DNA from 2 places in the Levilactobacillus yiduensis genome. Region 1 is predicted to be linked to the other one. Evidence: predicted binding sites of a transcription regulator. Region 1 holds the regulator's gene; the other holds the start of a gene.
What was found. The regulator Rex, encoded in region 1, represses fermentation and respiration genes when NADH is low (regulators of the CRP and FNR family bind a similar motif). The targets are predictions, from matches to a motif close to TTGTGAANTANTTCACAA.
Positions count from the first base shown of each region.

Region 2: a site for Rex is predicted at 2,027-2,044, ahead of NGM66_RS01365 (NAD(P) transhydrogenase subunit alpha). Genes of this name have one in related genera too.

Region 1 covers NZ_JAMXAZ010000003.1:125,137-129,622, forward strand. The annotation lists gene groL (chaperonin GroEL) at 1-295, opposite strand, end outside; gene groES (co-chaperone GroES) at 356-640, opposite strand; gene NGM66_RS02970 (redox-sensing transcriptional repressor Rex) at 1,542-2,180, opposite strand; gene NGM66_RS02975 (ABC-F family ATP-binding cassette domain-containing protein) at 2,496-4,448, shown strand.
Region 2 covers NZ_JAMXAZ010000001.1:265,915-270,400, reverse strand. The annotation lists gene NGM66_RS01375 (aldo/keto reductase family protein) at 150-1,118, shown strand; gene NGM66_RS01370 (hypothetical protein) at 1,195-1,851, shown strand; gene NGM66_RS01365 (NAD(P) transhydrogenase subunit alpha) at 2,060-3,247, shown strand; gene NGM66_RS01360 (NAD(P) transhydrogenase subunit alpha part 2) at 3,250-3,564, shown strand; gene NGM66_RS01355 (NAD(P)(+) transhydrogenase (Re/Si-specific) subunit beta) at 3,561-4,486, shown strand, end outside.

The sequences.
Region 1 (4,486 bases):
CGATGGCTTGGGTCAGAACCGTTGCGGTCGTGGTCCCATCACCAGCGATGTCGTTGGTCTTGGAAGCAACTTCGGAAACCAACTTGGCACCCATGTTTTCGAAATGGTCATCGAGCTCGATGGCCTTGGCAATCGTAACCCCATCATTCGTGATGGTTGGGTTGCCATAGCTTTGTTCCAAAACAACGTTACGACCCTTAGGCCCTAAGGTCGTCTTGACCGTATCAGCTAACTTGTCAACACCAGCCAGCATCTTGCTGCGTGCATCTTCAGAGAACTTTAATTCTTTAGCCATTTTCTACATTCACCTCATACTAAATTTTTTAAATAGTCTCTCGTATCAGTGGGAAAGCAATTAGTCAACGACAGCGACTAAATCCTTTTCGTGTAAAACAAGGTAAGTCTTGCCGTCATACTTAACTTCTGTACCGGCGTACTTGTCGAACAATACCTTGTCGCCAACCTTAACAGCTGGGGCTACCTTATCGCCATTGTCTAACACACGGCCATCACTCACAGCAACAACATTGGCCGTTGAAGGCTTTTCCTGCGCATTACTTGCTAAAACAATGCCGCCAACCGTAGTTTCTTCTTCTTGTGGTTGATCCAAAATGACGCGGTCTCCTAATGGTTTTAACACTTGAATCCCTCCAATAAACTTACTTTTTAGCACTGTTAGCACTTGACTAACATAAGTGCTAATAACAATATCTAATATATGGTTTTTCGCGCTAAAAATCAAGGAATTTGGCAAACAATTTGCCGAGTGCTAACGGCCCAGTTCGCCTAGCCCTTGTGGCTCTAAGCGAAATCCTTCATTGTATGATTTTTCTAATAACGTTGGCGAAACCAGAATGCCTCCGTCAGCCAGCAATTCCGCCTGCTCTGGGGAACACCTCCAGCCTGAGAAACGGTCTTCCGGTTCGCTTGAAAGCCTGGCAAAGTTCACCAGTCTCTCAAGTCGTCCCACCCAGTAACCTGGTAAGAAACACCAGCTAACTGGGTCGACACAGCTGGCTCCATTGCTGGCTGACTCCGGCGGGTTAGGGCTTGTCAACGACTCCGATATCAATTAGAGACGACTATGGGCTTTCGTTACTAAGGGTTAACACCATTAGTAGTTAATCATCCGTGTCGCCGAGAGTCCACCAAATATGGGTTCAGCCGTGGGAGTTACCTAAACGGCATGACTTTTCATGCCGCTTAGGTAACTGGCGTCTTTGAGACGCGGTCTTTCGGCTCAAAGGCGAGGTGTCGAGACCGACCTTTGGCTCGACCCGTCCGCCCACCGCGTTCCGACCCATATTTGGTGGACGGTAGGCGGCCAGCCCGGACCGTGTGTCTGCAAATAACTAGTTTTATCTTGTTATTTTTCAGTTCTTCCGTAATCCCCCAATTAATTCAGGCCGTTGTCTATAATTGCACAATCACAAGGCTATTTTGTGAAGGGCTTTTTGCCGATAGATTGGCAATTTTTCCGGCGATGGCTTCACAAAGCGTAAACAAAAAGTCGTAATCCCCCAAAAGATTACGACCCCGTTCTATTCTTTGCTGTTGTAGTGTTCCAAGAAGTAGATCAACGTTTGTAATTCGTTGGTCAAGTCCACGTTTTGGACCCGGACATCCTTAGGAACGGTGACCCGTAATGGTGTGAAGTTCAAAATTCCCTTCACCCCGCCGGCAACGGCATCGTCCGTGACGGATTGGGCCACGTCAGATGGGACCGTTAAGATGGCCACTTGAATCTGTTGTTCTTCCAACTGTGTCCGCAACTCCGTCATTGGATAAATCGGCACGCCGCTTTGAATCGTGTTGGCAATGTCTGCGTTCACGTCAAAGGCCGCACTGATACGGACGTTGCCGTCTTGGTGGAAGTTGAAGTTCAACAGGGCATGGCCCAAATTCCCAACCCCGATCAAGGCCACGTTGGTCAGCCGATCTTGGTTCAGAATTTTCTTAAAGAACTTAATTAAACTTTCAACGTCGTAGCCGTACCCCCGCTTACCCAGGGCACCGAAGTATGAAAAGTCTCGGCGAATGGTGGCAGAGTCAACTTTAACTGCCTCAGATAATTCAGTCGAGGAAACACGCGTCTTATCCGCGTCCAACAGGATGTTTAAGTAGCGGTAGTAAATGGGGAGCCGCTTCGCTGTGGCGCGGGGAATCTTTTGTTCTGTCAAAAACGAGACCTCCTAATCAATCTTGCTGATCACTGCCAAACCGGCAATAACCATTTCTCTAGATGATAACCTGATTGTGAAATTTACTTTCTTACAAATTATAGCATAACCGCCTGCCTTGTGAAAGAAATTGCAAGTATTTTTCACAATTATTTAGGAATTTCGGTCTAATTGCAGAATATGCTAAAATAGACATACTGAGGTTTCGGCCAAACTGCCGCACAAACCCAAGACTTTCAGAACGGACAGTGACTTACCATTGCCCGCTGAAATATACCTTAAAAATAACTTTAACCCCATCAAGGAGGTCATACCGTGATTCTTTTACAAGTCCAACAGGTTACCCGGCGTTTCGGGGCGACCGTCTTATTTGAAAATGTCACCATGGACGTCCCCGAGCATGGCCGCGTGGCACTGGTTGGCCGCAACGGTGCTGGGAAATCCACTTTACTTAAAATGATTGCTGGCGAAACCACCCCGGACGTCGGCCAGATTACCACAAAACGGGGATTGACCATGGGCTACCAAGCCCAAAATGCCGGACTCGCCTCATCGAAGACCGTCTGGAACGAAATGCTTGACGTCTTTGCCGAGGTTCGCGCCACAGAAAAACGGATCCATGAGTTGGAACAGCAGATGAGCGACCCGGCCGTCATTGCCGATGCCGAACAGTTCCAACAGGTCAGCGCGACTTACGACCAGCTCCAACAAGACTTTAGCGACCACAACGGCTACGGCTACCAAGCCGAAATTCGGGGTGTGCTCCACGGATTTGAATTTGGCGAAGAATACTACGACAAGCCCATCAACGAGCTTTCCGGTGGGCAACGGACCCAACTGGCCTTAGCCAAGCTGTTGCTGGAAAAGCCCGACCTCTTGATTTTGGACGAACCGACCAACCACTTGGACGTCGAAACACTCACCTGGTTGGAAGGCTATCTGCAAGGTTACTCCGGCGCCATTTTAGTCGTTTCCCATGACCGGTACTTCCTGGATCACGTGGTCAACGACGTCTATGACATGGCACACGGCGGGCTGGACCATTATCCTGGCAACTATTCACACTACATCGATGCCAAGGCTGAGCGGCTCAAGCGGGAATGGAAGGAATACGACAAGCAGCAGACCGAGATCAGTAAGCTCGAAGACTTCGTGAATAAAAATATCGTGCGGGCCTCGACCACCAAACGGGCCCAGGCTCGGCGGAAACAATTGGAAAAGATGGACCGCATGGCCAAGCCTGAAGGCGATGAAAAGGTCGCCCGTTTCACCTTCAAACCCCACCGACAAAGCGGTAACGTGGTCTTGGACGTGGTCAACGGGGCGGTTGGCTATGACGATCAGATACTCTGCGCACCGGTCAACCTGGACATCAAAAAACACCAGGCTGTGGCCATCGTCGGCCCCAACGGCATTGGTAAGTCCACCCTATTGAAGACGATTCTCGGGCGGATTCCTGCTATTCAAGGCCAGATCATCTTCGGTACCGGCGTTGACACCGGCTACTACGATCAGGACCAAGCCACGCTGCACGAGAAGAAAACGGTGCTCCACGAACTGTGGGACGACCATCCGACAACTCCCGAGGGCGATATTCGCTCGATTCTGGGCAGCTTTCTCTTTACCGGTAGTGATGTCGACAAGACCGTCCACAGCCTCAGCGGGGGTGAACGGGCCCGCCTGTTGCTGACTAAATTAGCGCTACGCCATGACAACTTCTTAATGCTGGACGAACCAACCAACCACTTGGACATCGACAGCCGGGAAGTCTTGGAAAACGCGCTCAACGAGTTCGATGGCACGATTTTGTTCGTTTCCCATGACCGGTACTTCATCAACCAAGTGGCCACACAAGTCGTGGAGCTGGCGCCAACCGGGACGACCCGCTACCTGGGGAACTACGATTATTATGTAGAAAAGAAAGCCGAGCAAGACGCCTACGCCGCCAAGGAAGCCGCCGAAGCTGAAGCCGCTCACCCGACCGTTGACGCACCCAAGCAGACCCAGGTCGACTATCAACAGCAAAAGGAACAGGCCAAGGCCAAACGGAAACTGAGTCGTCAGGTCGATGCCCTAGAAAACAAGCTGGGCGAGTTGGAAACGCAGAAGACGACGGTCGAGACGGCCATGAGTTCTCCCGAGAACTTCAACGATGCCGAAAAGCTGGCCGACCTGCAGGAGCAGCTCACGTCAGTCACCGATGAACTGGCCGCGACCGAGGAGGACTGGACCGAAAAGAGCCTGGCCCTGGAAGATTTCGCGGATTAATCACCACACAAAGCGACGCAAAGACGCCCGCTCTAGCA
Region 2 (4,486 bases), on a different contig from region 1:
AAAGTCGACTTGCGGGTCGACTTTTTATGTGGATAAATACCATACTTTTAAATTTGTTTAATAAATCACATGCCACGACTACCAAAAACTGCTAAACTAAAATCATGAGCAAATAAAACGGTTACATAATTTAAAGGAGGACTTCATCCATGAAGTATCGGCAGTTAGGTAAATCAGGATTACGTGTCAGTGAATTGGCGTTGGGCAGTTGGATGACCGACGTTAGCGACACTAGCAAGCAGGATCTGGCGGCGCAAAGCATCAAGTTGGCCTACGAGAAGGGTATCAACTTCTTTGACTGCGCGGACGCTTACAGCGGTGGTGCGGCCGAGCGGTTCTTGGGGAAGACGTTGAAAGAGCTGCCCCGCAAGGAATTGGTTCTATCCAGCAAGGTGTTCTTCCCGACCGGTGACGGCGTGAACGACCGCGGTCTCTCACGCAAGCACATCACGGAATCGCTCGACCAGTCGCTGACCAACATGCAGACGGACTACCTGGACCTGTATTTCTGTCACCGCTTTGACCCTGAAACACCCCTGGCAGAAACGTTGAGCACCCTCAGCGGCTTGGTGGATCAAGGCAAGATCTTGTACTACGGCGTGAGTGAATGGCGGCCGGTCCAAATTCTGGAAGCACAACTGATCATTCAAGAACGCGGCCTGCACCCGATGACGGTGGTTCAGCCGCAATACAACATGTTTGACCGCTACATCGAGCATGAGTTGCTGGATGTTTGTGAAAAGTTGGGACTGGGTGTCGTGCCATTTTCACCGCTGTCCCAAGGCCTGCTGACCGGGAAATACCGCAAGGATCAGGCCATTCCGGCAGGCTCACGGGCCACGTATCAAGGACAAATCAAGGCCTTGTTGACGGATGCCAATTTGGACAAGGTCGAAGCACTGCTCAAGATGGCCCAGGAATTAGATACCGACCTGGCCACGTTTGCCTTAGCTTGGGGATTACGTGATTCACGAATCTCCAGTCTGATTACCGGTGCCAGCAAGCCAGCTCAACTGCAAAATAATTTGAAGGCGTTGGACCTTGAGATTCCGGCTGAGTATTATGACCGAATCGACCAGTTATTTGGGTTTAAGAAGTTCTCGCGGCAGATCGGGTAGAGTTGGGCTTCGCCACCCCGTGTGGTATGCTTATTAATCGTAAGCACCCGTGACACGGGGAAAGGGAGGGACCATTTTGGCTTTAACGACCGCCAAAAATTTTTTACTACTGACTGAACACATCGACAAGCGACCGATGCTGCGGACCCGGTTCACCACGCAGGCCTACCTGGTGTTGGCCGCCGTGCTGGACCTGGTCGACCAGGGCATTCTGGCCGTGAATGGCGACCAAATGGCGATTGCCGATGCCGCGCGCTTTGACCAGCTACCGCAGTACCTGAACGCCTTTAAAATTCGCCTCAGGTCGGATCTGGCGCAGGATGCCCACCTCAAGACCGCACTGAAGTTGGTCACCAGCTGGGATATCGTCAATGCCCTCTATGATGGCTTGGGGGCCGAAACGTTGGCTGAGCAGACCACGGAACGGGTCATTTTTCAAAATAACTTAAAGCCCCACGTCATCTACGAACCCACCGCTGCCAGCCGACAACGGGTCCGCGATGCACTGCTGCAGCAGTTATTGGCTACGCAACCAGCCGGCGCTGCCTGGAATTTATACGTGATTTTAGCCCAAGAACAGGCGTTGACCTGGCTGTTTTCTGCCGATCAACTGGCACAGTTGCGGGCTGCCGTGGCGGCGCATCCCGGTAGTGCAACGGCTAGTAGGCTGGCGACTCAGGCCGGCGATATCATTCAAGCCAAGAAATTCGAAATGGACGGCTGGTTAAGCTAAAACTCGGCTGTCAAGAAAAGATTCTTCAATAAACTGTTGAAGAATCTTTTTTTAATGGACAAATGGTCTAAAAGATTGCTAGATTGCGACTTAACCGCATTGGTCGGTCACCTTACTAACGGATTAATTATGCCGGCTAGACTTGTTTTAGCCGCTTGGGGGACCTATGATGAAATTGTGAACTAATTCTCAAAAGGAGATGGGTGGCATGTCATTAACGATTGCTGCTTTACGAGAGGCCCCCGGGGAAAACCGGGTCGCACTCTCGCCAGAAGTCGTGCGTAAACTGGTAAAAGGTGAGTTTCAGGTCTTGATTGAAACGGGGGCCGGTGACCGGTCGTTTTACCCGGACGCGGTCTTTGAAGCCGCGGGTGCTAAGATTTGTGACCGGCAAGCCGCAATTCAAGGGGCCGACGTCTTGGCCACGATTGGCCAACCGGGTAAGGATGTCGTCGACCAACTGAAGGCTGGTCAGACCCTATTAGGGTTGTTACAACCCCTGACGGATTTGGACTACGTGAAGGAATTGGCGGATAAGAAAATTAATGCGTTGGCATTTGAACTCTTGCCGCGAACCGTTTCCCGGGCTCAGAGCATGGATGTCCTGAGCTCGCAAGCCAGTGTGGCCGGCTACAAGGCCGCCTTGTTGGCCGCGGACCGGTTCTCCCGGTATTTACCAATGATGATTACGGCCGCTGGGACCGCTAAACCCACCAAGGTTCTGGTTCTAGGGACCGGGGTGGCGGGTCTGCAAGCCATCGGAACGGCCAAACGGCTAGGCGCGATGGTTTCTGGCTACGACATCCGGCCTGCTTCTCGCGGTGAAGTCGAATCGTTGGGGGCCACGTTTCTGACGACCTCTGTTTCGGCAACTGGTGAAGGCGGGTACGCCCGGGCATTGACCCCGGAGGAAACCGCCCAGCAACAGGCCGAGTTGGCTGAATTCATTGCGCAAAATGACGTCATCATTACCACGGCACAGGTTCCTGGACGGCGGCCACCATTGTTAGTCACCCAGAAATCCGTTGATGCGGCCAAGGCGGGTACGCTGTTCATTGACTTGGCGGCCAGCGACCTCGGCGGCAACGTGGCCGGTTCCCAGCCCGACAAGACCGTGACCACGGCCCAACAAGCCCAAATCATCGGCGCGGGTGATATGGCCAGCCAGTTGCCCGCTTCGGCTTCCGACATGTTTGCCAAAAACGTTCAGGCCGTCCTCAACGCCATTATCCAAGATGACCAATTGGTTTTGGATGTCGACGATGAAGTGGTCGGTGAACTGCTGGCAACGACCAACGGCGAGATTATCAGTAGCCGGGTCCGGCAAGCCATGAAGTTGCCCGACCGGCACCCCGCCAAGCCAGCGGAATCAACTGATAGTAAAGGAGTTGATTAGCCATGAGTCAGGAATTATTTACGAATTTAGCGATTTTTGTCTTAAGTCTGTTAGTGGGGTTTGAAGTCATGAGTAAAATCCCCGCGACCCTACAGACGCCAATGATGTCCGGGGCAAACGCGATTCACGGAGTCGTTGTCGTCGGGGCGTTTGTTATCGCCGCGGAGGCCAACAGTGTGCTGTTTTACGTGTTGGCCTTTCTCGGGGCCTTCTTTGCCGCTGTCAACGTGGCTGGTGGTTACACCGTGACCGACCGGATGTTGGGCATGTTTGACCGGAAACCGGCCGCGAAGAAGGGGGAGGCTGAGCAGAAATGAGTGCGCTAGAAACAATTTCTTCGTTAATTTATTTAGTCTCGGCGGTCTGCTACGTCCTGGGGGTCCACTTTATGCGGTCCCCGAAGACCGCGCGGCGGGGCAATGGCCTGTCTGCGGTCGGGATGTTTCTGGCCGTGATCACGATCATCGTGACGATTATTGTTGAAGGGAAAATCGATCCTATCGGCTGGGTCGTCCTGTTAGTGGGCCTGGCGCTGGGGATTCTCTACGGAGTTGTCAAGGCGCGCAAGGTGCCCATGACCGACGTGCCCCAACTGGTCAGCCTCTTTAACGCCGTGGGTGGCGGGGCCGCTGCCACGATTGGGATCTTCGATTACCTCTTGAAGGGCGACGGGGCCACGCTCAGTGTGGCCTTCTCGCTGCCCGTCTTGCTGGACGTTATCATTGGGGGCATCACGTTCTCCGGCTCGTTGATTGCCACGGGGAAGCTGTCCGGTCACGTTTCTGGGAAGCCGATTAGTTTTCCGGGGGCGCGCCTGTTAAATATCATCGTCGTGCTGGCGATTTTGGTGTCAGCCTACCTGATGATCGGGCTGCCGACCAACGTTTGGTACGTGACCTTAGCGCTGGCCATGAGTCTGGTCTTTGGTCTGCTGATGACTTTGCCAATTGGTGGGGCCGACATGCCGGTGGTCGTGTCACTGTTAAACGCCTTCACTGGGTTGGCCGTTGCCTTTGCCGGCTTTGTCATTAACAATCAAGTCCTGATCATCGCCGGGGCCTTGGTCGGGGCCGCCGGAACCATTTTGACCTTACAAATGGCTGATGCCATGAACCGTTCCGTGGCCAATATCTTGGCGGGCGGCTTTGGAACCGGTGACAGTGACAGCGGTGCCGCGGCCAACGATGTGCCAGTCGACGTGAAGGAAACGTCCGCTGACGACATTGGGCTACAGCTGGC